2 regions of the Mitsuaria sp. RG genome follow, and region 1 is predicted to be linked to the other one. Evidence: predicted binding sites of a transcription regulator. Region 1 holds the regulator's gene; the other holds the start of a gene.

Region 1 (14,983 bases):
TGACAGCAACCTCGAAGATCAACTCAGATGTTCTCCAGCTCGGACCACTCTTCCTCGGTCATCATCTTGTCCAGCTCGACCAGGATCAACAGTTCGCCGTTCTTGTTGCAGACGCCCTGGATGAACTTGGCCGACTCTTCGTTGCCGACGTTCGGTGCGGTCTCGATCTCCGACTGACGCAGGTAGACCACTTCGGCGACGCTATCGACCAGGATACCGACCACCTGCTTGTCCGCCTCGATGATGACGATGCGGGTGTTGTCGGTGACTTCGGTCGGCATCAGGCCGAAGCGCTGGCGGGTGTCGATCACCGTCACCACGTTGCCGCGCAGGTTGATGATGCCCAGCACGTAGCTGGGTGCGCCCGGAACCGGAGCGATCTCGGTGTAGCGCAGGACTTCCTGCACCTGCATGACGTTGATGCCGTAGGACTCGTTGTCCAGACGGAAGGTTACCCACTGCAGGATCGGATCTTCGGAACCTTGTGCAGACGACTTTTTCATTCCCCTAGCCCTCAAAATCCGCCATCGGCGGTGTGCTCTGTGTTGCCGCGGCAGTAGCGGCGTTGATTCAGTTGTGTTTGGTGTTCATCTGCTTGACCGCGCCACTGGCGATCAGCTCGGCCAGTTCGGCGACATCGAGCAACGCGCACATGTGTTCGATCACCGTGCCGGCCAGCCACGGGCGTTGGCCGCGCTGGCTGCGCCACTTGATCTCGTTCGGGTCCAGGCGCAGCGAGCGGCTGACCTGGTGCACGGCCAACCCCCACTCGTAGCCCTGGACCGAAATCACGTACTGCAGGCCCTGGCGGAAGTCGTCGCGGTAGCGATCCGGCATCACCCAACGGGCCGTGTCGAGCACCTTGAGGTTGCCCGCCTGGCAGCTGAGGATGCCGAGGAACCAGTCCGGCTGGCCGAACAATGGTGTCAGCTCCTGCCCGGCCAGTGTATAGATCGAGCCCAGGCACACCAGCGGTACCGCCAGGGTCAGCCCGGCGACATCGAACAGCAGGCATTCGAACGGTTCGGCGGCCCAATCCGGACGGCCATCGACGCTGGCCGGCGGTGTAGGCGCGGCGGGTGCCACCGTCACATTGAGCTCCACCAGCGGCGCCACGGGCTCGATGGCCTGGGTTTCACTCAGGACCGGGATGCTGGCTTCAGCCACCACCTCGGTCTCGACCACGGCGACCACCGGTTCCACCACCGGCGCGGCAGGCGGCAGCACGGTCGGCAGGACCTTCGCCTGCGGCTCGGCAAAGGGCCGCGCCGCAGGCAGGGCCGGGGCCACCTGACGCTGGGCGTCTCGCGCCTGTTCCTCGCGGACCGCGGCTTCGAAGTCATCGCTGGGGGCCTGCTCGACAGGCTCCTCGACAGGTGCCTCCAGCTCCGCCGGCAGCTCGAACGACTCGGTGGCCTCCTGCAACAGCCCATCGAGATAGGACTGCAAGGCCATCTGTGGCTTGGTGGTGATGTGCCGTGCCTGGTTCATCACGCCACCTGCAATGCGGAACGGTAGGTGAGCATATGCTTGAGCAGCGCCCGGTAGGCCACCACGCCACGGCTCTTGCCGTCGAACTGCGAAGGCGTGACGCCATTGCGGCTGGCGTCACGCAGGCGCGTGTCCACCGGAATGTAGCCCTGCCAGACCTGGTCGCCATAGGTGTCACGCAGCACCTTCAAGGTGCCCAGCGATGCCTGGGTGCGGCGGTCGAACAGGGTCGGCACGATCTGGTAGGGCAGCGCCTGCTTGCGCGAACGGTTGATCATGCCCAGGGTGCTGACCATGCGCTCCAGGCCCTTGACCGCGAGGAACTCGGTCTGCACCGGGATCACCAGCTGCTGGCTGGCGGCCAGGGCGTTGACCATCAGCACGCCCAGCAAGGGCGGGCTGTCGATCAGGGCGAAGTCGAAATCCTGCCACAGCTGCGCCAGACTCTTGGCGATCACCAGGCCCAGGCCACTCTGCCCCGGCGACTGGCGCTCCAGCACCGCCAGCGCAGTGCTTGACGGCAGCAGCGAAATACGCTCGTCGCTGGTCGGCAGCAGCAATTGGCCCGGCAGGCCCTCGGGCACCGTGCCCTTGTGCAGGAACAGGTCGTAGCAACTGTGCTCGAGCGCATCGGGGTTGTGCCCGAAGTAGCTGGTCATCGAACCGTGCGGGTCGAGGTCGACCACGACCACGCGCTTGCCCGCCTCGGCCAGCAGGCCGGCCAGGGCGATGGTGGTGGTGGTCTTGCCGACGCCACCTTTTTGATTGGCTACTGCCCAGACTCTCATCGTGCGTTGCTTCCTCCCGGTATGGCCGCCTGCCCTGCCGGGAACGGTGTGAAATTCAGTGACGGGGATTTGACGAAATCAGCCCCCGGTCGACGGTGCTGGCGAGGCTGGTGCACTTTGTGTGCCAGCCCGGCGCATCGCCGCATCCGGGGTGGCATTGGCGCTGCCGCTGCCGGTCAGGCTGCGGCGTACCTCCAGGTTGCGCGAGATCACCAGCACCACCCGGCGGTTGCGCGCACGGCCTTCGGCGGTGTCGTTGCCAGCCACCGGCTGGTACTCGCCATACCCCACCGAGGCCATGCGCCCCGGGCTGACCCCTTCCATGGCCAGCAGCCGGACAATGCTCGCCGCCCGCGCCGACGACAGCTCCCAGTTGGTCGGGTACTGGGCGGTGCGGATCGGCAGGTTGTCGGTGAAGCCCTCGACGTGCACCGGGTTGGCGAACGGCCTGAGGATCTTCGCCACCTTCTCGATGATCTCGAAGGCGACATCGCTGGGCATGGCGTCGGCGCTGGCGAACAGCAGCGAGGAGTTGAGCTCGATCTCCACCCACAGTTCGTTGCCGCGCACGGTCATCTGGTTGGACTTGATCAGGTCGCCAAAGGCGTCGCGGACATCGTCGGTGATGGTCTTGAGCGGGTCGGCGCTGGTCTGGGCCAGGCCCGCATCGGTCTGCTCGCTGTCCTTGATCAGCGGCTCGGCGGGCTTGACGCTCAACGGCCGCTCGTCACCGATGGGGATCGGCTTCATGCTGCGCTCGGGGTCGTTGAATACCCCGATCAGTGCCTGGGAAATCTGCTTGTACTTGCCCTCGTTGATCGACGAGATCGAGTACATGACCACGAAGAAGGCGAACAGCAGGGTGATGAAGTCGGCATACGAGACCAGCCAGCGTTCGTGGTTCTCGTGCTCTTCGATCTTGCGACGACGGGCCATGGCTTACTCCATGAAGCCTTGCAGCTTCAGCTCGATCGAGCGTGGGTTCTCGCCTTCGGCGATCGACAGCAGGCCTTCGAGCAGCATCTCGCGGTAACGCGACTGCCGCAGGGTGATGGCCTTGAGCTTGTTGGCGACCGGCAGCAGGATCAGGTTGGCGCTGGCCACGCCGTAGATGGTGGCGACGAAGGCCACGGCAATGCCGTTGCCCAGCTGCGACGGGTCGGCCAGGTTGCCCATCACGTGGATCAGGCCCATCACCGCACCGATGATGCCGATGGTCGGCGCGTAGCCGCCCATGCTCTCGAACACCTTGGCGGCCTGTATGTCGCGGGCCTCCTGGGTCAGGAAGTCGACTTCAAGGATGCTGCGGATAGCCTCGGGCTCGGCGCCGTCGACCAACAGCTGCAGGCCTTTGCGTGCATAGGGATCGGGCTCGGCGTCGGCCACGCCCTCCAGCCCCAGCAGGCCTTCCTTGCGTGCGGTCAGGCTCCAGTTCACCACCCGGTCGATACCACCGGGCAGGTCCACCCGCGGCGGGAAGAAGATCCAGCGCACGATCTGCAGCGCGCGCTTGAACGACGACAGCGGCGACTGCAGCAACGCAGCTGCCAGGGTACCGCCCAGCACGATCAATGCCGCCGGGCCGTTGATCAGCGCACCGACGTGGCCACCCTCGAGGAAGTTGCCGCCGACAATGGCGACAAAGGCGAGGATCAGGCCGATAAGGCTCAACACATCCATCAGACGCAGGCCTCGACCAGGTGCTTGCCGATCTCGTCCAGGCTGTACACGGCATCGGCCAGGTTGGCCTTGACGATGGCCATGGGCATGCCATAGATCACGCAGCTGGCTTCATCCTGTGCCCACACGGTGCTGCCACCCTGCTTGAGCAGGCGCGCGCCTTCGCGACCGTCGGCGCCCATGCCGGTGAGCACCACCGAGAGCACCTTGTCGCCATAGGACTTGGCGGCGGAGCCGAAGGTGATGTCGACGCAAGGTTTGTAGTTCAGGCGCTCGTCACCCGGCAGGATCTTCACCGTGCCACGACCGTCGACCATCATCTGCTTGCCACCCGGGGCCAGCAGCGCCAGGCCGGGACGCAGCACGTCACCGTCTTCGGCTTCCTTGACGCTGATCTTGCACAGTTTGTCCAGGCGCTCGGCGAAGGCCTTGGTGAACGCCGCCGGCATGTGCTGGATCAGCACGATCGGCGCCGGGAATCCGGCAGGCAACTGGGTCAGCACCCGCTGCAGCGCCACCGGACCACCGGTGGAGGTGCCGATGGCGACCAGCTTGTACGGCTTGCGCTTGGGCGCCGGCGAATGCGCGGTGGCCGGTGCCGCGGTACGCACCGGGGCGGTCGTGCGCGCAGGTGCGGTGCTGGCGAAGCTGCTGGCCGGCGCATGACTGCTGGCTGGAGCTGGCGCGGCAGTCGGCGCCGGGCTGGAATAGGCGCTGAAACGGCGATTGCTGCGCGAGATGGTGTGGACCTTCTCGCAGAGCATCTGCTTGACCTTTTCCGGGTTGCGCGAGATGTCCTCGAAGTTCTTCGGCAGGTAGTCGACCGCGCCGGCGTCCAGGGCGTCGAGGGTGACGCGGGCGCCTTCGTGGGTCAGCGAGGAGAACATCAACACCGGCGTCGGGCAGCGCTGCATGATGTGCCGCACCGCGGTGATGCCGTCCATCATGGGCATTTCATAGTCCATGGTAATGACATCGGGCTTGAGCGCCAGCGCCTGGTCGATCGCTTCCTTGCCGTTGGTCGCGGTACCCACGACCTGGATCGTCGGGTCCGCCGAGAGAATTTCCGAGACACGGCGGCGGAAGAAACCGGAATCATCCACCACCAGGACCTTGACTGCCATAAACACTCCATTAGGCGGCGCACCCGCCAGGGCGCGCCACCGAAATCAAATACGCCGGGCGGCGTAACGCTTGAGCATGCTCGGGACGTCGAGGATCAGCGCGATCCGGCCGTCACCGGTGATGGTCGCGCCGGACATGCCCGGGGTGCCCTGCAGCATCTTGCCCAGAGGCTTGATCACCACCTCTTCCTGGCCGACCAGCTGGTCGACGACGAAGCCGATGCGCTGGGTGCCGACCGACAGGATCACCACATGGCCTTCGTGCTGCTCCTCGTGCTCGTGGTCCTGGACCAGCCAGCGCTTGAGGTAGAACAGCGGCAGCGCCTTGTCGCGCACGATCACCACTTCCTGGCCGTCGACCACGTTGGTGCGCGACAGGTCGAGGTGGAAGATCTCGTTGACGTTGACCAGCGGGAAGGCGAACGCCTGGTTGCCCAGCATCACCATCAGGGTCGGCATGATCGCCAGGGTCAGCGGCACCTTGATGACGATCTTCGAGCCCTGGCCCTTGGCCGAAAAGATGTTGATCGAGCCGTTGAGCTGGGAAATCTTGGTCTTCACCACGTCCATGCCGACGCCACGGCCGGATACATCGGAGATCTCGGTCTTGGTCGAGAAGCCCGGGGCGAAGATCAGGTTGTAGCAGTCCGACTCGCTCAGGCGATCGGCCGCGTCCTTGTCCATCAGGCCCTTCTCCACGGCCTTGGCGCGCAGGATGCTCGGGTCCATGCCCTTGCCGTCGTCGGAGATCGACAGCAGGATGTGGTCGCCCTCCTGCTCGGCGGACAGCACCACCCGGCCCATGCGCGACTTGCCAGAGGCCTCGCGCTCATCGGGCATCTCGACGCCATGGTCGACGGCGTTGCGCACCAAGTGCACCAACGGGTCGGCCAGGGCCTCGACCAGGTTCTTGTCGAGGTCGGTCTCTTCACCGACCAGCTCGAGGTTGATCTCTTTCTTGAGCTGGCGGGCCAGGTCGCGGACCAGGCGCGGGAAGCGGCCGAAGACTTTCTTGATCGGCTGCATGCGGGTCTTCATGACCGCGGTCTGCAGGTCGGCGGTGACCACGTCGAGGTTGGACACGGCCTTGGACATGGCCTCGTCGCCGCTGTTGAGCCCCAGGCGCACCAGTCGGTTACGCACCAGCACCAGTTCGCCGACCATGTTCATGATCTCGTCCAGGCGCGCGGTATCGACCCGCACGGTGGTTTCCGCCTCGCTGGCGCCGTGCTTCTCGGCGGCAGGCGCCGGAGCGCGGGCCGGTGCGGCAGGCTTGGCGGCGGCAGCCGGAGCTGCGGCGGGCGCGGCGGCCGGTGCCGGCTTGGCAACTGGTTTGACCTCGGCCTTGGCCGCGACAGGTGCGGCAACGGCAGCGGCAGGCGCTTCGGCGGTGACTGCGTCACCGGAGAACTTGCCCTTGCCGTGCAACTGGTCGAGCAGGGCCTCGAATTCGTGTTCGCTGATGCTCTCGTCGCCCGCAGCGGATGCCGCGCTGGCCGCTGGCGCGGCGGCGCCTGGCAGTGCGTCGACGGCGAAGGTGCCTTTGCCGTGCAACTGGTCGAGCAGCGATTCGAACTCGTCGTCGGTGATCTCATCGCTGGCCGGGGCGGCTGCCGCAGGCGCGCTGACGGCGGCATCGGCCGAGAACTGGCCCTTGCCGTGCAGCTGGTCAAGCAGTGACTCGAACTCGGCATCGGTGATCTCGTCACCACCGCCGCTGATTTCTTCACCCTGCAGTTGCTCATGAGCCTGAGCTTCGGCCTTGACCGCATCGAGCGAGTCGAGCAGCTGCTCGAACTCGGTATCGGTGATGTCGGGCTCGGCAGCCGCAGCTTCAACCACGGGCGCGGCTTCGACCACCGGGGCCGGCGCTTCGGCGCCACCGGGCTCGGCCAGGCGCGACAGCGCCGCCAGCAGCTCCGGCGTGGCCGGCGTGACATCGGTACGTTCGCGCACCTGGCCGAACATGCTGTTGACCGTGTCGAGGGCCTCGAGCACCACGTCCATCAGTTCCGCGTCAACCCGGCGCTCACCTTTGCGCAGAATGTCGAACACGTTCTCGGCAATGTGGCAGCACTCCACCAACTCATTGAGCTGAAGGAAGCCGGCGCCCCCTTTTACAGTGTGGAAACCGCGGAAAATCGCGTTGAGCAGGTCCGCATCATCGGGCCGGCTTTCCAGCTCGACCAATTGCTCGGACAGTTGCTCGAGGATTTCGCCGGCTTCTACCAGGAAATCCTGAAGGATTTCTTCATCGGCGCCGAAGCTCATTAAACGTGCTCCTTAAAAACCCAGGCTGGACAACAGATCGTCGACATCGTCCTGGCTGGACACGACGTCTTCACGCTTATCGGCATGAATCTGCGGACCTTCACCCCGAGTCGGATGTTTTTCTTGATCTTTTTCAGCGCGCAGCTGCTGGTGGTCATGTTCGATCCCGGCAAAGCGGTCGACCTGGCTTGCCATCAGCACGAGCTTGAGCAGATTGCTTTCGACTTCGGTGACCAGCGCGGTCACCCGTTTGATCACCTGGCCGGTGAGATCCTGATAATCCTGGGCCAGGACGATATCGTTGAGATGGCCGGCGACCTTCTGGTTACCTTCGGCGCTGTGCGCCAGGAAACTGTCCACACGCTTGACCAGCTCACGGAATTCCGGCGCTGCCACCTCGCGGCGCATGAAGCGCTGCCAGTCGGCGGACAGGCTCTGGGCCTCGGCGGCGAGGTCGTTGAGCACCGGGGTGCACGCCTCCGCCAGGTCCATGGTGCGGTTGGCCGCACCTTCGGTGAGGCGAACCACGTAGGAGAGGCGTTCGGCGGCGTCGGTAATCTGCGACACTTCCTCGGCCTGCGGCATGGACGGGTCGATCTGGAAGTTGACGATTGCACTGTGCAGTTCACGGGTGAGCTTGCCGACCTCCTGGTACAGCCCGCGGTCGCGGGTCTGGTTCAGTTGGTGGATCAGCTGCACCGCATCACCGAACCGGCCGCGCTCGAGGCTCTCGACCAGCTCCTGGGCATGCTTCTTCAGGGTTGATTCAAACTCACCCAAAGAGTTGTTGGTTGACTCCATTGCGCCCCCCAGACGTGACTCAGCCGTTGACGCGTTCGAAGATCTTCTCGATCTTTTCTTTCAGCGCCAGGGCGGTGAAAGGCTTGACCACATAGCCGTTTACGCCGGCCTGGGCAGCTTCGATGATCTGCTCGCGCTTGGCTTCGGCGGTGACCATCAACACCGGCAGGTGCTTGAGGCGCTCGTCGGCACGGACCGCGCGCAGCAGGTCGATACCGGTCATGCCCGGCATGTTCCAGTCGGTTACCAGGAAGTCAAAGTGCTCACTGGTGAGCATCGGCAGTGCCGTGTTGCCGTCATCGGCTTCCTTGACGTTGGTGAAACCCAGATCACGCAACAGGTTCTTGATGATCCGCCGCATCGTCGAGAAGTCGTCAACGATGAGGATTTTCATGTCTTTGTTCAATTAGACCTCCAAGCAGTCTTAAACGCGCTCGGCGCCGAGCGCGCACTCAATCAATTCGGCACCACAAAAAAACGACTGCATCGAACCTTGGCTCAACGCGCCCGCCATTCACCCAGGCGACTGCGCAGACGTGCCGCGCACTGGCTGTGCAACTGGCTGACACGCGATTCGCTGACCCCCAGCACCTCACCAATTTCCTTGAGGTTCAGCTCTTCGTCGTAGTACAGCGCCAGCACCAGGCGCTCGCGTTCCGGCAGGTTGGCGATCGCCTCGGCCAATGCGGCCTGGAAGCGCTCGTCCTCCAGGTCCCGCGCCGGCTCCAGCTGGTTGCTGGCGCCATCCTCGTGCAGCCCCTCGTGTTCGCCGTCCTGCAGCAGGTCGTCGAAACTGAACAGGCGACTGCCCAGGGTGTCGTTCAAAATCCCGTAGTAATCATCGAGACTCAATTGGAGTTCGGCAGCAACCTCGTGATCTTTAGCGTCGCGCCCCGTCTTTGCTTCAACGCAGCGAATCGCGTCGCTGACCATGCGCGTGTTGCGGTGCACCGAGCGTGGCGCCCAGTCACCCTTGCGCACCTCGTCGAGCATGGCGCCGCGGATGCGGATACCGGCATAGGTCTCGAAACTGGCGCCCTTGCTGGCATCGTATTTGTTGGCCACTTCCAGCAGGCCGATCATCCCGGCCTGGATCAGGTCCTCGACCTGGACGTTGGCTGGCAGGCGCGCCAGCAGGTGGTAGGCGATACGCTTGACCAGTGGCGCGTAGCGTTCGATCAGCTCGTACTGAGCGTCCTTGGCGGCCTTGCTGTACATCTTGAAACCACTCGCGTTCATAACACTGGCCCTGCACTGGTGGGCTGCACCAGGCGCTCGACGAAGAATTCCAGGTGCCCGCGCGGGTTGGCAGGCAACGGCCAGCTGTCGACCTTCTGCGCGATGGCCTTGAACGCCAGCGCGCACTTGGAGCGCGGGAAGGCCTCGTAGACCGCCCGCTGCTTCTGCACGGCCTTGCGCACACACTCGTCGTACGGCACGGCGCCAACGTATTGTAGGGCGACGTCGAGGAAGCGGTCGGTGACCTTGGTCAACTTGGCGAACAGGTTGCGCCCTTCCTGCGGGCTCTGGGCCATGTTGGCCAGCACGCGGAACCGATTCATCCCGTAGTCGCGGTTGAGCAGCTTGATCAGGGCGTAGGCGTCGGTGATCGAGGTGGGCTCGTCACACACCACCAGCAACACTTCCTGGGCCGCGCGGACAAAGCTGACCACCGAGTCACCAATACCCGCAGCAGTGTCGATCACCAGTACGTCGAGGTTGTCGCCGATCTCGCTGAAGGCCTGGATCAGGCCGGCGTGCTGGGCGGGCGCCAGGTGCACCATGCTCTGGGTGCCGGAAGCCGCCGGGACGATACGCACGCCGCCGGGGCCCTGCAGCAGCACATCGCGCAGCTCGCAGCGGCCTTCGATGACGTCGGCCAGGGTGCGCTTGGGCGTGAGCCCCAGCAGAACGTCGACATTGGCCAGGCCCAGGTCGGCGTCCAGCAACATGACCCGGCGGCCGAGTTCGGCCAGCGCCAGGGACAGGTTCACTGAAACGTTAGTCTTGCCGACGCCACCTTTGCCACCGGTCACGGCGATCACCTGTACGGGATGCATGCTACCCATGTCTGTTCTTTACCTTGTCTCGCTTGGACCCAGGCCACATGAGGGGCTGAACGTTCAAGGCCACGGTCCGGCCGGGCAACCCCATGATGTAGGTACTTTGCACAGTATTCACCCTCAACCCGCACGCTTGCCAGGGTTGTGGTAGAGATCAGCGAACATGTCGGCCATGGCCTCGTCGCTGGGCTCGTCCTGCAACTGCACGCTGACCGCGCGACTCACCAGTTGGTGCTTGCGCGGCAGTTGCAGGTCGTCAGGAATGCGCGGCCCATCGGTCAGATAGGCCACCGGCAGTTCATGACTGATGGCAAGGCTCAGCACTTCGCCGAGGCATGCCGTTTCATCGAGCTTGGTCAGGATGCAACCGGCCAGGCCGCAGCGCTTGTAGCTGTGGTAGGCGGCGGTGAGCACCTGCTTCTGGCTGGTGGTTGCCAGCACCAGGTAATTCTTGGCGGCGATGCCGCGCCCGGCCAGGGTCTCGAGCTGCATGCGCAGCGCCGGGTCGCTGGCCTGCAGGCCGGCGGTGTCGATCAGCACCACGCGCTTGCGCAGCAGTGGTTCCAGCGCCTGGGCCAGCGACTCGCCCGGGTCGACATAGGTGACCGGCACGTTGAGGATGCGCCCCAGGGTCTTGAGCTGCTCCTGGGCGCCGATGCGGAAGCTGTCCATGCTGACCAGCGCCAGGTTGTTCGCGCCGTACTTGAGCACGTAGCGGGCGGCCAGCTTGGCCAGGGTGGTGGTCTTGCCCATGCCGGCCGGGCCGACCATGGCGATGACCCCGCCCTCCTCGATCGGCTCGATCTCGGGTACGTCGATCATCCGCGCCAGATGCGCCAGGACCATGCGCCAGGCATGACGCGGGTCTTCGATCTCGGCGGTGAGGTCAAGCAGCTCGCGGGCCAGTCCGCCGGACAGGCCGAGGCGCTGCAGACGGCGCCAGAGGTTGGCCTGCTGTGGCTTGCTGCCCTGCAGCTGGCTCCAGGCGAGCGAACCGAGCTGGACTTCCAGCAGCTCGCGCAGGCCGGTCAGCTCGGAGCGCATGGCATCGAACAGACGCGGATCGACGGGGGCCGCAGCAGGCGCAACGGCTACCGCCGGCTCATCGACATGCGGTTCGATCAACGGCTCGGACGCAGTCAGCGACTGGCCGGCAAACAATTGCCGGTTGCCGCCTTCGACGGCATCACCGCGCCCGGTCAGTTCGGCCTGGGCGGTGACGATGCGCGACTGCGTCTTGCGCAACTCGTCCTCGAGCTCCGCATTGGGCACGCGTGGGGCCAGGGCGGACAGCTTGTAGTCCAGCGCGGCCGTCAGTTCGACACCGCCAGCGATGCGGCGGTTGCCGATGATGGCGGCGTCGGAGCCGAGCTCATCCCGGACCAGCTTCATGGCCTGACGCATATCGGCGGCGAAAAAACGCTTAACTTGCATAACCCACTACCTCAGCCGTTGGGGCCCACGGTGGCAACAATGGTGACTTGCTTGTTGTCAGGTATTTCCTGATACGCCAAAACATGCAAATTCGGTACAGCCAGGCGACCGAAGCGCGACAGCATGGCGCGGATCGGGCCGGCGACCAGGAGGATGGCCGGCTGACCCTGCATTTCCTGACGCTGGGCCGCCTCGATCAGCGAACGCTGAAGCTTCTCGGCCATGCTCGGCTCAAGAAGAACACCATCTTCCTGACCCTGCCCGGCCCTTTGCAAACTATTGAGCAAGATCTGTTCCAACCTTGGCTCCAAGGTAATCACAGGCAGCTCGGACTCAACGCCGACAATGCTTTGCACGATGGCGCGGGACAAACCGACGCGCACCAGCGCCACCAGCGCGGCGGTATCTTGACTCTTCGCCGCGTTGTTGGCGATGGCTTCGGCAATGCTGCGGATGTCACGCACTGGTACCTGCTCGGCGAGCAGCGCCTGCAGGACCTTGAGCAGACCCGACAAGGAAATGACACCCGGCACCACCTCCTCGGCCAGCTTCGGCGAGACCTTGGCCAGCACCTGCAGCAATTGCACCACCTCCTCGTGCCCGATCAGCTCATGGCAGTGCTTCTGCAGGATCTGGTTGAGGTGGGTGGCGACCACGGTGCTGGCGTCCACCACCGTATAGCCCAGCGATTGCGCCTGGGCGCGCTGGCCGACATCGATCCACACGGCTTCCAGGCCGAAGGCCGGATCCCGCGAGGCGATACCATTGACCGAGCCGAACACCTGGCCCGGGTTGATCGCCAGCTCCCGATCCGGGTAGATCTCGGCCTCGGCCAGGATCACCCCCATCAGCGTCAGGCGGTAGGCGCTGGGCTGCAGGTCGAGGTTGTCGCGAATGTGCACGGTCGGCATGAGGAAGCCCAGGTCCTGGGAGAGCTTCTTGCGCACGCCCTTGATCCGCGCCAGCAACTGGCCACCCTGGTTGCGGTCCACCAGCGGAATCAGGCGATAGCCGACCTCCAGGCCGATCATGTCGATGGGCGTGACGTCGTCCCAGCCCAGCTCCTTGGTGTCCATGGCGCGCTGCGGCGACGGCAGCAGGTCCTGCTGGCGCTGGGCCTCCTGCTCAGCCACGACCTTGGCCTTCTGCTGCTTCTTCCACACCAGGTAGGCGCCACCACAGGCCAACCCGCCCAGGCCGAGGAAGGCGATGTGCGGCATGCCGGGCACCAGGCCCATGACGATCATCAACGCACCGGAGACCGCCAGGGCCTTGGGCGAATCGAACATCTGCCGGTTGATCAGCTTGCCCATGTCCTCGGACCCCGAGGCCCGGGTAACCATAATCGCAGCGGCGGTGGACAGCAGCAGCGATGGCAATTGCGCCACCAATCCGTCACCGATGGTCAGCAGGGCGTAGACCTTGCCGGCGTCGCCGAAGGTCATGCCGTGCTGCAGCATGCCGATCAGCATGCCACCGATGAGGTTGATGAACAGGATCAGCAGGCCGGCGATGGCGTCACCGCGGACGAACTTGCTGGCACCGTCCATGGAGCCGTAGAACTCGGCTTCCTGGGCGACCTCGGCGCGGCGCGACTTGGCCTGGGCCTGGTCGATCAGGCCGGCGTTGAGGTCGGCGTCGATGGCCATCTGCTTGCCGGGCATGGCGTCGAGGGTGAAGCGCGCGCTCACCTCGGAGATACGCCCGGCGCCCTTGGTCACCACGACGAAGTTGATGATCATGAGGATGGCGAACACCACCGCACCGACGACGTAGTTGCCGCCGATCACCACTTCACCGAAGGCCTGGATCACCTTGCCCGCGGCGCCATGGCCCTCCTGGCCATGGAGCATGACCACGCGGGTGGAGGCGACGTTCAGCGCCAGGCGCAGCAGCGTTGCCACCAGCAGGATGGTGGGAAACGCGGCGAAGTCCAGGGGACGCAGGGCGTAGACGCAGACCAGCAGGACCACGATCGACAGGGCGATGTTGAAGGTGAAGAACACGTCGAGCAGGAACGGCGGGATCGGCAACATCATCATTGCCAGCATCACCAGCAGGAGCAGCGGCACGCCGAGGTTGCCCCGGCCGAGACCGGCCAGGTTGTTGCGGGCGTTGCTGATTAACTGAGTGCGATCCACCGCGATTCCTCTTCAAGCAAAACTTTGACGCCTGTGTGGCGGCTGGCGCTGCCTTTGCAAGAAGCTTTCCAACTTTTCTGGGGGTGGGGGTTTTCGGGGGCTTCGGGGGATTACTGTTTTGATATTTTTATGCGCATTCATTGGCGATGGTGACGCATAGGCACCTTTTCGCCTTTACGGCGACCTACTTTTGCTCTTGGGCAAAAGTAGGCAAAAACCGCTGGCTCCATTCATCCGGCCCCTACGCTTCGCTCCGGGGTCCCCTCGCTCCGTTCTTGCTCCCGTGGGTACCGCGCTGTACGGCCCATCCTGGGCCGCAGCGCTCGACGGCCATCCATGGCCGTCGCCCCACTACGCAAGAATTCCGCTCGGCCTCCTGAAGTCGCAATTGGTGGCGCCTGAACTATCGCGCGTTTAGAATCAAGAGCAAGAGCAAGAGCAAGAGCAAGAGCAAGAGCAAGAGCAAGAAATTCGAAGTTGGTTATTTGACGGTTAATTATGTATTGGCTGTTCCGGCCCTTTCGCGGGGCAAGCCCGCTCCTACAGGGATCTACATAACGACGACTATTGCGTGGGAGCGGGCTTGCCCCGCGATGTAATCGAGAGCTTAATTAAGCTTCAACTAGCGACAGCTGCGCCAGTCCAGGCGCCGCTCGTAACTTCGCGACTTCAGGAGGCCGAACGGAGGTCTTGCGGAGGGAGGTGACGGGCATGGATGCCCGTCAAGCGCTGGGGCCCAGGATGGGCCCTGCAGCGCGGTCCTCCCGGGAGCAAGGCCGGAGTGAGGGGACCCCGGAGCGAAGCGCAGGGGCCGGATGAATGGAGCGAGGATTTTTTGGTGACTTTTTGATCCTTCAAAAAGTTACCCGCCGTAAGGGCGGAAAGGTGAATAAGCGTCGACATCACAAATGAATGCACATACAACTTTCAACACAACCACAACCACAGCAAACAACCAAACTCAACTATCCCGCCGCAAATCATCAGGAATCGGCAAATCCTCTTTCAAAGGCTCTGGCGCCTTCCCCTTGCCCGCCCGATACTGCCGAATCTGGAACACATAGGCCAACACCTGCGCCACCGCCAGGTACAACCCCGCCGGAATCTCCTGCTCCATCTCGGTAGAGTAATAGATCGCCCGCGCCAGGGCCGGCGACTCAAGTATCTGCACGTTATGCTCGACCCCGATC
Region 2 (16,452 bases), on a different contig from region 1:
GGGCATCCGCGAGTTCGGCCTGATGCACGTCAGCCGCGACGACGTGGAGGATGGTTTCATCGAATTCCGCGAACTGATCGGCCACTGTCGCTTTCGCGACTGCAAGCATGATCGCGAGCCCGGTTGTGCCCTGCTCAAGGCGTTGGAGGACGGCAGCGTCACCCAGCAGCGGATGAACAGCTACCGCTCGATCATCGCCAGCCTGCCGGAAGACACCTACTGATTGGGCAGGTTTGCCTACCTAGACTGTAGGAAATATTACCGCGCTAGGTAGGACCGCTCCGGTTTCGCGGTCACCTATTGTCCCTACCCCTGCTTTCCCTGATCGTCATGACTTGTCGTCGGTATTGATCAGGGAGGGCAACAAGGATGCCGGTATTCATCAGTTACCGCCGGGATGAACGGCTCGATGCCTTCATCCTCAATGAACGCCTGCTGCTCGAAGGCATTCCCACCCAACTGGTGCCCTTCGACAGTGAAGGGCAAACCCTGGACGACCTGCATGGCGGCTTCTGCCAGCACATGGCCGATGCCACCCACTGGATCGGCGTGCTGTCCGAGCACACCGTCGACGACTGGTGGACGGCCTGGTTGCTGGGCGCTGCAGCCATGGCCAATCGCCGGGTGAGTTTCTATCACGCAGGTACCGGCGAGCTGCCGGAGTGCCTTGGCAGGTGGCCGGCAATGCGCGAGCGGGAGCATATCGAGCTGTTCGTGCGGGCCTACCATGACGAGCAGACCTTTGGCCGCGCCATGGCCTCGATGACCGGGCGCGGGAACCTGTCGGACAGGGACAACGCGGATTTCTTCCACGCAGACCTCAAGGCCAAGATCCGGCGGGGTTTCTGAATGCAGCCGGACAGGCTTGTGGGAGCAACTGTCTTGCACTGCCTGCGTTTGACTCATCGCGGGGCAAGCCCACTCCCACGCTGAACGTGATGCTGGCAATGAAAAAGGGCCGCGATGCGGCCCCTTCATTTACTGGTCCTTGGCCTCGTCCATCTTCAACACGCCATCCTCGAAGATGTTCAGCTTCTGGCGCAGCTCACGCGGCTGCATCGGCGCATCGCCCGGTGCCGGGGTGGCACCAGGTGCGGCGTCCGCAGGCGGCGTTGCAGTGGCCGGTGGAGCAGCCTCCGGCGTACCCTGCTCACCCTCGATATCGCGCTGGGCCTTCTTGGTCAGGACGATGATATCGATGCGGCGGTTTACCGGGTTGAACGGATTGGCCCGGTCGAACAGCGACGACGAGGCATAGCCGACCACCCGCGCCACCTGCTCATCCGGATAGCCGCCAGCAACCAGGGCACGACGCGCGGCGTTGGCGCGGTTGGCCGACAGTTCCCAGTTGCCGAAGTCGCCGGTGCCGGAATACGGCTTGGCGTCGGTGTGGCCACTGATGCTGATCTTGTTCGGCACCGCCTTGATGGTGTCGGCCATGGCCAGCAGGATGTCCTCGAAATACGGCTGCAACCGCGCGCTGCCGAGGTCGAACATCGGCCGGTTCTCGGCGTCCATGATCTGGATGCGCAGGCCGTCCTGGGTGATCTCGAACAGGATCTGGTCCTTGAACTTCTGCAACTGCGGGTTTTCCTCGACCTTGTTCTGCAGCTCCTGCAGCAGCAGCTCGAGACGCTCGCGCTCGACCTGCTCGGCCATGGTCTCGACCTGGTCCTTGTCCAGCTGGATGCTGGTGTCAGGCGTCGGCTCCGACTTGGTTTCCGGGTTGATGGTCTTTTCCGGCGCCAGTTGCGGCGAGCCGCCCAGGTCAATGATGTAGGGCGTGCCGCTCTCGGAGAAGCCAATCGGATCCTTGAAGTAACCGGCGATGGCGATCTTCTGCTCGGGCGTGGCCGTCGACAGCAGCCAGAGCACCAGGAAGAACGCCATCATCGCCGTGGCGAAGTCGGCGAAGGCGATTTTCCAGGCGCCGCCGTGATGGCCGTCGCCAAAGCGCTTGACGCGCTTGACGATGATGGGCTGATTGTTCTCCATGGCTTAGCGACCGCGTACTGCTTGTTCCAGCTCGGCAAAGCTCGGGCGGTGCGCCGGGTACAGCACCTTGCGACCGAACTCGACCGCCAGCGACGGCGGCATGCCGGAGGCCGAGGCCACCAGCGAGGCCTTGATCGCCTCGTAGACGTTCAGTTCCTCTTTCGCATCGTGGCGCAGGGCGTTGGCCAGCGGGCCGAAGAAGCCGTAGGCGGCGAGAATACCGAAGAAGGTACCGACCAGCGCCGCGCCCACGTGCAGGCCGATGGACTTCTGGTCGCCATCACCCAGCGAGGCCATGGTCACCACGATACCCAGTACCGCCGCGACGATACCGAAGCCGGGCATGCCGTCGGCGATGCCGGTCACCGCGTGGGACGGGTGCTCCAGCTCCTCCTTCATGCTCAGCAGCTCCATGTCGAACAGGCCTTCGAGCTCATGGGGCGCCATGTTGCCGGTGGACATGATCCGCAGGTAATCGCAGATGAACGCGGTCATGCGCTCATCACCCAGCACGGCCGGATACTTGGCGAAGATCGGGCTGGCCGCGGCGTCCTCGATGTCGCCCTCGATCGCCATCATGCCTTCACGACGGCTCTTGTTGAGGATCTCGTACACCAGGCCCAGCACCTCGAGGTAGAAGGTGTGGGTGAAGCGGGTGCCGAACATCTTCAGCGACTTCTTGATTACATGCATGGTCATGTAACCAGGGTTGGCCTGGAGGAACGCACCAAAGGCCGCGCCGCCGATGATCAGCACTTCGAACGGCTGGATCAGTGCCGCGATCTTGCCGTGGGAAAGCACGTAGCCGCCGAGCACGCTCGCGAATACGACGATGATGCCGATAATTTTAGCCATAAGTTGGAAGCACTTGCTGTCGTGGTCAGGGTAGGGAACGGAAGCTTGAAAACTCTTCTTCTACTTATCGGCAGAACTGCGCCAGACTATAGCCACTCATTGCGAAAAGCCAGTTCGGACTGATGTCAATATGCCAATTGAAACCAAGGTGCCAACTCAGGTCCCGACGAGCCTGGAGGGCTGGATAAAGCTGCTCGACGGGGTCCGCGTGCCGGTCCCGAAAGAGAGCCATGACCGCGTTCTGCAGGCCATCAACGACAGTCGCCGCTCCCTGCGCGACATAGCCGAACTGATGCAGGACAGCCCCGCGCTGGTGCTGTGCGTGATGCGCGAGGCCAACCATTCGGCCAATGCCAGCCAGGCCGAGCCAGCTGAAAGTCTGGAAATTGCCCTCAACCGCCTGGGCCTGGCCCGTATCAGCCAACTGCTGGCACGCTTGCCAGCGGTGCCCGGCGACGACATTCCACCGGTACTGCGCCAGTTCCTGCTGATCAGCCAGCATGCCACCCAGCAGGCCAATGGCCTGTTCGCCAGCCGCCTGGCACGGCTGTGGCAGGAGATCCACTGGGGCAGCCTGCTGTTCCTCTCGCCGCTGTGGCCCCTGGCCCTGGCCTACCCCAAGCTGCTCGACACCTGGGAACTGCGGGTGATCCACAAGGGCGAGGACGCTGCCGTGGTCGAGCGGGAGCTGTTCGGGGTGCGCCTGATGCAGCTGTGCCGAAGCCTGGCCGAACACTGGCGCCTGCCCGAATGGGTCATCCAGGGCTACCGCCTGCTGCTCGAAGAACGCGAGCAGCTCGCCCAGGTGCTGAACATCGCCCGCGAGCAGGACCCGCTGGTCCAGCAGCAGCGCCTGGACGACGAACCGGCCCTGCGCCGCTGGTTCAACCAGCCCCCTAACACCGTGCTGCTGGCCAACGGCCTGGCCCTGGCCGCCCAGGTCGGCTGGGACAACCCGCACCTGCTGCGCTGGCAACTGCTCACCGCGCTGTATCTGCAGACCACCCTGGACGATGTCCAGCAGCAGGTCCACCAACAGGCTGCGGCCAGTGCCCGCCATCACGCCCGGCATGCGCTTTTCCACCCGGCCGAGGCGCTGATCTGGCCCTGGCACCAGCGCCGGCCGCACCCGGACATGCTCACGCCGCCACCGCCCAGCACCGAGGACCTCGGCCGCTGGCGTGCGCTGTGCCAGGAACTGCTGGCCCAGCCCAGCCCGTTCAGCAACGCCGTGCACCTGGCCACCCAGGCCCGCGATGCCCTGCTGGCCTGTGGCATGCAGCGCATCATGCTGCTGAGCCTGGACAAGGCCACCGACTATCTGCGCGTGCAGCAGACCGCCGGCCTGCCGCGAGAGGCCGCCGCCATGGCGTTGCCCGTCGCGCAGAACAAATTGTTGCAAAAGTTGATGGCAAAAGCCGGCCAACTGCGCCTGACGCCCGACAACCATGGCCAGTTCAGCGCCCTGCTGCCGGCACCGCTACGCGCCTTCTTTCGCGGCGAGCACCTGTTGCTGCGCTCGCTGGCGGTGGGCGACCAGGTGCTGATGCTGGCGGTGGCCGACCAGGACGGCAAGCCACTGGCCGATGTCAGCGTGCAGGCGTTCGGCAAGACCGCGCAATGCGTTGAACGCGCCCTCGCCGTGTTTGCCACCCGCAATGCCTGACCCTTGCGCTACAATCGCCCCTCTTTCCACCCTGGAGAACGTGGATGACTGACTTTTCCGGCCTGCCCCTGGTGATCGAAGCCGAGGACCTGTTGCCGCGTCTGGATTCGCCGCGGCTGATCCTGGTCGACCTGACCAGCGCCAACCGCTATGGCAGCGGGCATATCCCCGGAGCCCGCTTCGTCGACCCGAAACGCACCCAGCTGGGCCAGCCCCCGGCCCCCGGCCTGCTGCCGGCCCGGGCCGACCTGGAAAAGCTGTTCGGTGAACTCGGCCACCGCCACGATGCGGTCTACGTGGTCTACGACGACGAGGGCGGCGGCTGGGCCGGGCGCTTCATCTGGCTGCTCGACGTCATCGGCCACAAGGGTTACCACTACCTGAACGGTGGCATCCAGGCCTGGCCGGCGGACAAGCTGTCCACCGAAACGCCCGAAGTCGCCGGCGGCCCGGTGAGTCTGCACCTGCATGGCGAACCCACCGCCACCCGCGAGTACCTGCAGAGCCGCCTGGGCGCCGCCGACCTGGTCATCTGGGACGCCCGCGGGCCACTGGAATACAGTGGCGAAAAGGTGCTGGCGGCTAAAGGCGGACACATTCCCGGCGCGGTCAACTTCGAGTGGACCGCCGGCATGGATCTCAACGACCACCTGCGCATCCGCAAGGACATCGCCGAAGTCCTGCAAAACCTGGGGATCACCCCCGACAAGGAAGTGATCACCCACTGCCAGACCCACCACCGCTCCGGTTTCACCTACCTCGTGGCCAAGGCCCTCGGCTATCCACGGGTAAAGGGCTATGCCGGTTCCTGGGGCGAATGGGGCAACCACCCCGACACGCCCGTCGAAGTTTAAGGACGCTCAATGAAATCCCGCTTGTTCATCATCAGCCAGTACCTGCTGCCGCACCACCTGCTGTCGCGGCTGGCCGGCTGCGTCGCCGAGTGCCGCGCGCGCTGGTTCAAGAACGCCTTCACCGCCTGGTTCGCCAAGCGCTACCAGGTGAACATGTCCGAGGCACTGGTCGAAGACCTCAGCGCCTACGAGCACTTCAACGCCTTCTTCACCCGCGCCCTCAAGCCCGGTGCCCGCCCGCTGGACGAAACCCCCGGCGCGATCCTCTGCCCAGCCGATGGCGCCGTCAGCCAGCTCGGCCCGATCGAGCACGGCCGCATCTTCCAGGCCAAGGGCCACGGCTACAGTGCCCTGGAGCTGCTGGGCGGCGATCCGGCCCTGGCCGCGCCGTTCATGGGCGGCGAATTCGCCACCATCTACCTGTCGCCCAAGGACTACCACCGCGTGCACATGCCGCTGGCCGGCACCCTGCGCGAGATGGTCTATGTGCCGGGTCGGCTGTTCTCGGTCAACCAGACCACCGCGGAAAACGTGCCTGAGCTGTTCGCCCGCAACGAGCGCGTGGTCTGCCTGTTCGACACCGAGCGCGGGCCGATGGCCGTGGTGCTGGTCGGCGCGATGATCGTTGCCTCGATCGAGACCGTCTGGGCCGGCCTGGTCACGCCGCCGAAGCGCGAGCTGAAGACCTTCCGCTACGACGAAGCCAGCCGTGCGCCGATCCATCTGGAAAAAGGTGCCGAACTGGGCCGCTTCAAGCTGGGCTCCACCGCCATCGTGCTGTTCGGGCCGGAGCAGGTGAAGTGGGCCGAGAGTCTGGGTGCGGGTTCTGCAGTGCGCATGGGTGAGCTGCTGGCGCAGCCGAACCAGGCCTGATCATCCGGTAAGCAAAAGGCCCTGCATGATGCAAATCATGCAGGGCCTTTTTATTGGGGCTGCGTTGCAGCCCTTCGCGGCACAAGGCCGCTCCTACAGGGTATTGCGGCTCTCTGTAGGAGCGGCCTTGTGCCGCGAAAGGGCCGCAACGCGGCCCCGGCTCAAGATCAACCGCGCGCTTCGCGATCGCGCACGCCCAGCAGGTACAGTACGCCATCCAGCCCCAGGGTCGAGATCGCCTGCTTGGCCGACTGACGCACCAGCGGCTTGGCGCGGAAGGCCACGCCCAGGCCGGCCAGGGACAGCATCGGCAGGTCGTTGGCGCCATCGCCAACAGCGATGGTCTGCTCGAGCTGCAGGCCTTCCTCGCTGGCCAGCTGCTGCAGCAATTCGGCCTTGCGCTGGGCATCGACGATCGGCTCGACGGCCACGCCGGTCACCTTGCCGTCGACCACCTCCAGTTCATTGGCGAACACGTAGTCGATGCCCAGGCGCGCCTGCACCTGCTTGGCAAAGTAGGTAAAGCCGCCAGAGAGGATGGCGGTCTTGTAGCCCAGGCGCTTGAGCTCGGCGAACAGGTGCTCGGCACCCTCGGTCAGGCGCAGCGAGGCGCCGATCTGGTCGAGCACACCCACGTCCAGGCCCTTGAGCAGCGCCATGCGCTCCTTGAAGCTGGCGCGAAAATCCAGCTCGCCACGCATGGCGCGCTCGGTGATCGCCGCCACCTGCTCGCCGACGCCAGCGGCCTTGGCCAGCTCGTCAATCACCTCGGCCTCGATCAGGGTCGAGTCCATGTCGAACACCGCCAGGCGGCGGTTGCGACGGAACAGGTCATCGCGCTGGAAGGCGATGTCGACGTTGAGTTCTTCGGACAACGCAAAGAAATCGGCGCGCAGGGCCTGGGCATCGCTGGCCTCGCCGCGCACGGAGATTTCCAGCGCGGACTTGCCCTTGTCGGTCGGGGCGTCCAGCGCCACGCGGGCGGACAGCCGCTCGATGCGCTCGATGGTCAGGCCATACTGGCTGATGATCGCGCTGACCCGCTGCAACTGCTGCGGGGTCACCCGGCGGCTGAGCAGGGTAACGATATGGCGCGCCTCGCCCTGGCTGTCGGCCCAGTGCTGGTAGTCGGCCTCGGAAATGGGGGTGTAGCGGGCCTGCAGGTCCAGTTCGTGAGCCTTGGACTGCACGCTCTGCAGCAGCGCGGTGGCCACTTCGTTGTCGGGGATGTCGACCAAGATGCCGAACGACAATGTGCCGTGCATGACCGCCAGGCCTATGTCGAGAATGTTCACACCGCCCTGGAGCAGGACGCCGGTGATGGCCGCAGTGAGACCTGGACGGTCTTCACCAGTGATGTTGATCAGGACGATTTCGCGCAAGACCGGGGCTCCAACTCGATGAAAAATGCGCATTCTACCGATTTTCCATGACCATCGGGCGCCAACGATACTTTGCCGACAAAACACGTATCGCTATACTGCGCAGCAACTTTCTCGCCATAAAGAGCCGAGCTCTGTGAACCGGCCCACGCCCGTAAAACCCGACAACTTCTTCCTGATGATCTACCGAGCCCTGAGCCAGCGCCGAATTCCACTGGCCCTGCGCATTGCCAGCCATAACATCTTCCTGGTGGCCCTGGCCCTGGTGATCTACGCCTGCGTGATGGGCCTGCAGTTCAAGCAGGCCATGCACGAGCAGGCCGATGCCGTCGGCCAGAGCCTGACCACCCAGACAGCCACCTCGGCCACCGAGCTGCTGGTGTCCAACGACATCCTCAGCCTCAACGTGCTGCTGGGCAACCTGGTGAAGAACCCGCTGGTGGCCCATGCGGCCATCTATAGCGTGGACAACCGCATCCTCGCCGAGGCCGGCCAGCGCCCGCGCAACAGCCTGCTGGGCGAAACCGAAGGGGTCTACCAGACCAAGATCACCTTCCAGGACGTCACGGCCGGCCAGTTGCGCATCAGCCTGGACATGAGCCAGTTCCAGCAGCCGATGCTGATCAGCCTGCAGAGCATGGGCATCCTCGCCGCGATCCTGCTGGCCCTGGCCCTGACCCTCAGCCTGCGCCTGGGCCGCTTCATCTCGACCCCGCTGCTGCAGCTGCGCGTCTGGTTGCGCGACCCGCACCCCTACACGCCGGGCACCGACCGCCAGGACGAGATTGGCGACCTGGCGCGCCAGCTGCACGCCCGCCTCGCCCCACCGCCGCCACCGGAGCCGGAGGAAGAAGACGAGGAAGACGATTTCGACGACGCGCCAGCTGCCAAGGTCGCTCCACGGGCGAAAGCGGCGGTACAGACTGTCGATCACGACGAGGACGACGACGCCTTCGCCGATCTGATGGATGAGCAAAGCGCCCCGGCCAAGCCTGTCATCGTCGAGTCCGACGAGCCGCAGTTCAGTGCCGTGCTGGCCGTGCAGCTGGGCTCCCAGGAGCAACTGCGCCGCCTGCCACGCACCCGCCTGACCGAATTGCTCGAACGCTACCGCGACTGCCTGGAGCAGGCCGCTTCGCTGTACGAAGGGGAAGTCCACACCCTGAATGACGGCAGCACCCTGCTGTTGTTCCACAGCCGCGATTGCGGCGAGGACTACCTGACCAACGCCATCTGCTGTGGCGAGCTGCTGCGCGCCCTGGGCCATGCCCTGCAGATCGAGGTGGCTGACAGCGGCATCACCCTGCAACTGCAACTGGGCCTGGTACTGGCCGACGACCTGCAAGGCATGGATCAGGTCGATCTGTTGATGACCGAGCAGGCCCAGGATGCCCTGGCCCTGTCGCAGCACAGCCGCAACCTGCTGCTGGTGGAACGCCGCATCAGCGATGACGCCCTGGTGCGCCAGCGTGCGCGTATTAGGCCGATCGCAAGCCCCGAGGGCGCCTGCTGCGTCGAGCGCCTGATGGAGCCTTACCCGTCGATGCTGGAACGCCAGCTGGCACGGATGCACGAGCGCCGCGCCTGAGAGTTCTCGCGATCCCTGTAGGAGCGGCCTCGTGCCGCGAAAGGGCTGCGTAGCAGCCCCAGGATCTCAGTGTTGATGCGAAGATTGTCGGGGCCGCTCTGCGGCCCTTTCGCGGCACTAGGCCGCTCCTACAGGTCATCGTGCACAAAAAAGCCCGCATCGCTGCGGGCTTTTTTGTGTCTGCGGATATCAGAAGCGGAACACTTCCATATCGGTACGAATCGGCGAAGCCATCGGGATCTTCGGCTTCTCCGGCTCTTTCTTCACCTGCACCGGGGCCGCCTGCTTGCGGGGCGTCTCCTCGGCGATGGCCGGCTGGTTGGCCAGTGGCTTGACTGCGCTGCTCAGCTGTTCGGCCAGCTTCTGCAGCAATTGCCCCTGGGCCTGGACCTGCGCCGACTCGGTGCCCGCATGGGGCTGCTCGAGGTGGACGATGCGGTTGTCACGCACCTGGCCCCGGCGGTCCAGCACGCGCCACTGGGCATCCAGGATCGCCGGCTGGTTCTTGCCCGAATCCAGGCGGGTGATCGACAGCAGCACCTGCACGTCCGGCGTGAAGCCGGCGCTTGCCGGCGCCAGCACCACGCGCTGGCTGTCCAGGCGCCAGGCCAGCTGGCGCACCAGCAACTGGTCGATATCCGACGAAAGGCTACCGGCCCAGCGGCCATCGGTGGCCGCTGTCAGGCTGCCGTCGGCCTGACGCTGGAGAAAGGTCTCGCGTTGCAGGTAGTCGGCCACCGATACCGGGCCGAGCACCACCGCCATGCCCGCCGCCTGGGTCGGCTGGCCGGGTTCACCACTGTCGAGCTGATACAGGGCAACCGGCTGATGCATGCTGCATCCGCTCAGGCCCAGCAAACCAGTCATCAGCAGCGCAAATGGAAGGCGCGGAAATTTCATTCATCCCATCCAGGCGGCCGTCACCAGACTGACCGCAGTGATACTCATGTAGATTCATCCTGGCACTCGGCCACGCCGGCGCCACGCGGGCACTATCATCCGCGAAATAGCCACCAGACTCCAGCATTTCCGCCTGAAGCGGCGCCGAAAGCGCCGCAGCAGACGGCCCATCCACTCAGGCCGGGGTTTCCACCATCAGCCCGTCGACGCGCTGGAAGCCACGTGGCAATTTGCTACCACGGCGACCACGCTCACCCTTGTAATGCTCGAGGTCATCCGGCTTCAGGGAAAGGGTACGCTTGCCAGCCTGCAATACAAGGGTCGAGCCCTCGCTGATCACCGCCAGGTCGGTCACGTACTCCTCGCGGCTGGCTACCCGGTCGCCCGGCACGCCGATGATCTTGTTGCCCTTGCCCTTGCCCAGCTGCGGCAGGTCGGCGACCTTGAACACCAGCAAACGGCCTTCGGTGGTCACCGCGGCCAGCCAGTCCTGCTCGCGGTTGGCCACCGGGCGCGGGGTCATCACCTTGGCGCCGTTGGGCAGGCTGAGCAGGCCCTTGCCGGCCTTGTTCTTGGCCTGCAGATCCTCACCCTTGACCACGAAACCGTAGCCAGCGTCGGAGGCCGCCACGTACAGAGCGTCATCTTCAGGCAACAACACACACTCGAAGGTGGCGCCTGGTGGTGGGGTCAGGCGACCGGTCAGCGGCTCGCCCTGGCCACGAGCCGACGGCAGGCTGTGGGCGGCCAGTGAGTAGCTGCGGCCGGTGGAGTCGATGAGCACGGCGAATTGGTTGGAGCGTCCGGCAGCGGCAGCCTTGAAGCCGTCCCCCGCCTTGTACGAAAGCCCCGTGGCGTCGATGTCATGGCCCTTGGCGCAACGCACCCAGCCCTTCTCCGACAGCACCACGGTGACCGGCTCGGTCGGCATCAGCTCGTTTTCCGACAGAGCCTTGGCCTCGGCGCGCTCGACGATCGGCGAGCGGCGGTCGTCGCCATAGGTTTCGGCGTCTTCGAGCAGTTCGCTGCGCACCAGCTTGCGCAGCTTGGCATCGCTGCCCAGCAGGGTAGTCAGGCGCTTCTGTTCCTTGAGCAACTCGTCCTGCTCGCCACGGATCTTCATCTCTTCCAGACGGGCCAGCTGGCGCAGGCGGGTCTCGAGGATGTAGTCGGCCTGGATCTCGGTCAGGCCGAAACGGGCGATCAGGGCCTGCTTGGGGTGCTCCTCGGTGCGGATGATGTGGATCACTTCATCCAGGTTGAGGAACGCGGTGAGCAAGCCTTCCAACAGGTGCAGGCGCTTCTCGACCTTGTCCAGACGGTGCTGCAGGCGGCGACGAACGGTACCGATCCGGTACTCCAGCCACTCCAGCAGCAGCGCGCGCAGGTTCTTCAGCTGCGGACGGCCGTCGAGGCCGATGATATTGACGTTGACCCGGTAGGTGCTCTCGAGATCAGTGGTGGCGAACAGGTGCTGCATCAGTTCGGCGGCATCGACGCGGTTCGAACGCGGGATGATGACGATGCGGCAGGGGTTCTCGTGGTCCGACTCGTCGCGCAGGTCGGCGACCATCGGCAGCTTCTTGGCCTGCATCTGCGCGGCGATCTGCTCCAGCACCTTGGCCCCGGAGACCTGGTGCGGCAGCGCGGTGACGACGATGTCGCCATCCTCGATGCGGTACACCGCGCGCATGCGGATCGAGCCCTTGCCACTCTCGTACATCTTCAGGATATCGGCACGCGGGGTGACGATCTCGGCCTCGGTCGGGTAGTCCGGGCCCTGGATGTGCTCGCACAGCTGCTCGAGGGTGGCCTTGGGCTCGTCGAGCAGGCGCACGCAGGCGCTGGCCACTTCGCGCAGGTTGTGCGGCGGCACGTCGGTGGCCATGCCCACGGCAATGCCGGTGGTGCCGTTGAGCAGGATGTTCGGCAGCCGCGCCGGCAGCACCGCCGGCTCCTGCAGGGTACCGTCGAAGTTCGGCACCCAGTCGACGGTGCCCTGGCCCAGTTCGCTGAGCAGCACTTCGGCATAGCGCGACAGGCGCGCCTCGGTGTAACGCATGGCGGCGAACGACTTCGGATCGTCCGGCGCACCCCAGTTGCCCTGGCCGTCGACCAGGGTGTAGCGGTAGCTGAACGGCTGGGCCATCAGCACCATGGCCTCGTAGCACGCCGAGTCGCCGTGGGGGTGGAACTTGCCGAGCACGTCGCCGACGGTACGCGCCGACTTCTTGTGCTTGGAGTCGGCGTCGAGCCCCAGCTCGCTCATGGCATAGACGATGCGGCGCTGCACCGGCTTGAGGCCGTCGCCGATGTGCGGCAGGGCACGGTCCATGATCACGTACATGGAGTAGTTGAGGTAGGCCTGTTCGGTGAAGTCAGCCAGGGAACGGCGTTCGACGCCTTCAAGGCTGAGTTCGAGTGAGTCGCTCATGCGGGCCTCGTCATTTCAGGTTCTGGCGCAGCAGCATGGTGCCGCCGCGCTGGGTAAATTCAAGTTGTTTCAGGGCGCTCATGCCCAGCAGCACGGCCTGGCCATCCAGGCCGGGCACCACCAGCGCGCGCACGTCGCGCAGGTGGATGTCACCCAGTTGCAGGCTGTCGAGCCGGGTGCGGTAGCCTTCGGTGCGGCCATTGGCGGTACTCAGTTGCACCGGGGCGCCGCGGGCCAGGTCCAGCTCGCGGGCCATCGCTTCGGGGATCGCCACATCAGTGGCGCCGGTATCGAGCATGAAATGCACCACCCGGCCATTGATTGCGCCGTCGGCGACGAAATGGCCCTGGCCGTTGCTCAGCAGGCGCACTTCGACGAAGCCGTCGCCCTGCTCGCTCTGCACCACGGCGTTGGGGTTCTGCTGGCGCTCCTCCCATTGGCCGAAAAAGCGCGTGGCCAGGAACATCGCCGCCGCCCAGGCGACGATCATCAGCACCCTGCCCGCCCGCTTGCCCGCTGGCTGGCTCATGGCTTGGCGCTCCAGCCGCCGGCCGGCGCACCGAAGCGCCAGACGACCGGCCGCGTTTCACCGTCCGACCGCGGGCGGTCGTTGTTGTCCACGCCGATCCAGGCACCGTCCTTGTCGATTACCAGCGCCTCGGCCAGGCCATAGGGCTGTGAATAACGACGCGATTCCACCAGCGCATCGGCGGCGAACGACCAGCAGCGCTCCACGGCGCCGCTGTCGGCATCGCGCCGGCAAATGCGATAGGCGTTGCGCTCGAGGGTGAACAGCTTGCCCTCGAACCAGGCCAGGTCGGCGAAGTCGCGGGAAACCGGGCGTGCCTCGGGGAATTGCGGCGGTTGCATTTCCACGCCGGCCTCACTGAGCAGCACGCAGCCGCGCCCGCAGTTCCATACCGACTGCTGGCGCTGCACGGAGAGCAGGCCGCGCCGCTCACGCTCGGCGGCCAGCCACAGGCGGTCGCCCGCCGGGTTGATTGCCAGCCCTTCGAACAGTGCGTTGAAATGCAGCAGCATGCCGCTGGCCCGCGCCTGACGCACCATGGCCTGGTCGATTCTCAGCCAGTCCGGCTCGCCTTCCAGGGGCAGTTGCAGCACCGCGGCCTGGGCCTCGCTGACGATGAACAGGTTGCCGGCCTGGTCGCAGGTGATGCCTTCGAAATCCAGCGCGCCGCCACGGATATAGGACGCTGCCCAGTTGCGCGATTTCAGCCCCCAGGGCAACCCGGTATCGGGGGCCGGCGGCGGGGTGAAGGTCAGCGGCTGGGCCTGCCAGGCCGCACCGTCCTGGTCCAGGCGGTAGATGCGGTCGTCATCGCGGTCGGACACCGCCCACAACGCCCCCCGGCACCAGGCCAGGCCCGACAGGTTGCCGCCGCGCATGCCATCGACCACGTGCTCGCCGCTGAGCTTGAGCTGCGGCCAGTCGCCGGCCTGGGCCTGCAGGGCGAACAGCGCCAGGCAGGCCATGAGCAACGGACGAATCAAACCAGGACCTCGGCCAGGTTACCTTTGGTTTCCAGCCAGTTCTTGCGGTCACCCGCACGCTTCTTGGCCAGCAGCATGTCCATGATCTCGGTGGTGCCCTGCACGTCGTCCAGGGTGAGCTGGACCAGGCGCCGGGTGTTCGGGTCCATGGTGGTCTCACGCAGCTGCGGCGGGTTCATCTCGCCCAGGCCCTTGAATCGGGTGACCTGCGGCTTGCCGCGCTTCTTCTCGGCGACCAGCCGGTCGAGGATGCCGTCGCGCTCGGCTTCGTCCAGGGCGTAGTAGATCTCCTTGCCCAGGTCGATGCGGTACAGCGGCGGCATGGCCACGTAGACGTGCCCGGCCTCGACCAGCGGACGGAAGTGCTGGACGAACAGCGCGCACAGCAGGGTGGCGATGTGCAGGCCGTCGGAGTCGGCGTCGGCGAGGATGCAGACCTTGCCGTAGCGCAATTGCGAAAGGTCGGTGGCACCCGGATCGACGCCGATGGCCACGGCGATGTTGTGCACCTCCTGGCTGGCCAGGACTTCGCCGCCATCGACTTCCCAGGTGTTGAGGATCTTGCCGCGCAGCGGCAGGATCGCCTGGAATTCCTTGTCCCGCGCCTGCTTGGCCGAACCGCCGGCGGAATCACCCTCGACCAGGAACAGCTCGGCGCGCATCGGATCCTGGCCTGCGCAGTCGGCCAGCTTGCCGGGCAGCGCCGGGCCCTGGGTGATGCGCTTGCGCTCGACCTTCTTGCTTGCTTTCAGGCGACGGCCGGCGTTGCTAATGGCCAATTCGGCCAGTTGCATGCCCAGCTCGGGATTGGCATTGAGCCACAGGCTGAAAGCGTCCTTGACCACGCCGGAGACGAACGCCGCCGCCTCACGGGACGACAGGCGCTCCTTGGTCTGCCCGGAGAACTGCGGCTCCTGCATCTTCATCGACAGCACGAAGCTGATGCGTTCCCAGACGTCCTCGGGGGCCAGCTTGACCCCGCGCGGCAACAGGTTGCGGAACTCGCAGAATTCACGCATGGCGTCCAGCAGGCCCTGGCGCAAGCCATTGACGTGGGTGCCACCTTGCGCGGTGGGGATCAGGTTGACGTAGCTCTCCTGGATGCTGTCGCCGCCCTCGGGCAGCCACAGCAGGGCCCAGTCCACGGCTTCCTTGTTGCCGGCCAGGCTGGCGCAGAACGGCTCGTCGGGCAGGCGCAGGTACTCGCTGACCGAGTCGACCAGGTAGGAACGCAGGCCGTCCTCGTAGTGCCATTCGACCTTCTCGCCGGTGCCCTTGTCCTCGAAGCTGATGGACAGCCCCGGGCACAGCACGGCCTTGGCCTTGAGCACGTGCTTGAGGCGGCTGATGGAGAATTTCGGCGAGTCGAAGTACTTCGGATCGGGGGTGAAGTACACGCTGGTGCCGGTGTTGCGCTTGCCGACGGTGCCGACCACTTCCAGCTCGCTGGCCTTGAAGCCGTCGGCGAAGGTCATCTGGTATTCGTTGCCGTCGCGCTTGACGCGTACCCGCACCTGGCTCGACAGGGCGTTGACCACCGAGATGCCGACGCCGTGCAGGCCGCCGGAGAACTGGTAGTTCTTGTTGGAGAACTTGCCGCCGGCGTGCAGCTTGGTGAGGATCAGCTCGACGCCGGAAACGCCCTCTTCGGGGTGGATGTCCACCGGCATGCCGCGGCCATCGTCGCTGACCTCCAGCGAGTGGTCGGCATGCAGGATCACCTGTACCGAGCGGGCGTGGCCTGCCAGGGCTTCGTCGACGCTGTTGTCGATGACTTCCTGGGCCAGGTGGTTGGGCCGGCTGGTGTCGGTGTACATGCCCGGCCGCTTGCGGACCGGATCAAGGCCCGAGAGGACTTCGATGGCGTCTGCGTTATAGGCGCTAGCGCTGGGATTGGCCATGGGTTCTCGTCGTCAGTCTGGTGAATGCAAAAGTCAAAATACAGAAAAATCCAGCGCCGCATACTGCCCGCGGGCAATGCCGGCGAAGGCCAGCAGGGCCGGGAGCTGCTCGGCGAAGCCCTGGTAGCTGTGGTCGCCGCCAGCCTGGATACGCAGGGCACAGGCGCGGTAATAGCGCTCGGCGTGGCGATAGTCCAGTGTTTCATCGGCGGTCTGCAACCACACTTGATAGCGGGCGGCGTCCTGCGGCGGCGGCACTTCCAGTTCGGCCAGGGCGTCCACGTGGTCGTGGGTCAGCTCCCAGGCCTCATCGGTATAGAGGTTGCGCTGGGTGCCCAGGTAGCCGTCGAACAGGCGGTGCGGGCCGACCGCCGGGTTGACCAGCAGGGCTTTGAGGCCGTAGCGCTCGGCAAGGTGAGTGGCATAGTAGCCGCCGAGGGAGCTGCCGACCAGCAAGGGGGCGCCGAGCTCGGCGATGGCGGCCTCCAGCTG

What was found. The regulator FliA, encoded in region 1, starts transcription of late flagellar genes. The targets are predictions, from matches to a motif close to CTAAAGTTTNNNNNNNNNNNGCCGNTA.
Region 2: the regulator FliA is predicted to act here: its motif matches at 2,916-2,942, upstream of motA (flagellar motor stator protein MotA).

What each region holds. Positions count from the first base shown of each region.
Region 1 covers NZ_JAQMYQ010000017.1:49,990-64,972, reverse strand. The annotation lists gene POF53_RS11915 (DUF2802 domain-containing protein) at 1-22, opposite strand, end outside; gene POF53_RS11910 (chemotaxis protein CheW) at 24-503, opposite strand; gene POF53_RS11905 (CheW domain-containing protein) at 571-1,491, opposite strand; gene POF53_RS11900 (ParA family protein) at 1,491-2,279, opposite strand; gene motD (flagellar motor protein MotD) at 2,358-3,215, opposite strand; gene POF53_RS11890 (flagellar motor protein) at 3,219-3,959, opposite strand; gene POF53_RS11885 (protein-glutamate methylesterase/protein-glutamine glutaminase) at 3,959-5,083, opposite strand; gene POF53_RS11880 (chemotaxis protein CheA) at 5,129-7,354, opposite strand; gene POF53_RS11875 (protein phosphatase CheZ) at 7,367-8,155, opposite strand; gene POF53_RS11870 (chemotaxis response regulator CheY) at 8,175-8,549, opposite strand; gene fliA (RNA polymerase sigma factor FliA) at 8,654-9,394, opposite strand; gene fleN (flagellar synthesis regulator FleN) at 9,391-10,224, opposite strand; gene flhF (flagellar biosynthesis GTPase FlhF) at 10,339-11,652, opposite strand; gene flhA (flagellar biosynthesis protein FlhA) at 11,664-13,793, opposite strand; gene flhB (flagellar biosynthesis protein FlhB) at 14,755-14,983, opposite strand, start outside.
Region 2 covers NZ_JAQMYQ010000023.1:71,375-87,826, reverse strand. The annotation lists gene rsgA (small ribosomal subunit biogenesis GTPase RsgA) at 1-223, shown strand, start outside; gene POF53_RS14710 (molecular chaperone Tir) at 370-849, shown strand; gene motB (flagellar motor protein MotB) at 979-1,995, opposite strand; gene motA (flagellar motor stator protein MotA) at 1,999-2,850, opposite strand; gene POF53_RS14695 (HDOD domain-containing protein) at 2,999-4,516, shown strand; gene rhdA (thiosulfate sulfurtransferase) at 4,561-5,370, shown strand; gene asd (archaetidylserine decarboxylase) at 5,380-6,243, shown strand; gene serB (phosphoserine phosphatase SerB) at 6,411-7,625, opposite strand; gene POF53_RS14675 (histidine kinase) at 7,762-9,213, shown strand; gene POF53_RS14670 (PqiC family protein) at 9,403-10,047, opposite strand; gene parC (DNA topoisomerase IV subunit A) at 10,289-12,547, opposite strand; gene POF53_RS14660 (retropepsin-like aspartic protease family protein) at 12,558-13,076, opposite strand; gene POF53_RS14655 (esterase-like activity of phytase family protein) at 13,073-14,059, opposite strand; gene parE (DNA topoisomerase IV subunit B) at 14,056-15,960, opposite strand; gene POF53_RS14645 (YqiA/YcfP family alpha/beta fold hydrolase) at 15,994-16,452, opposite strand, start outside.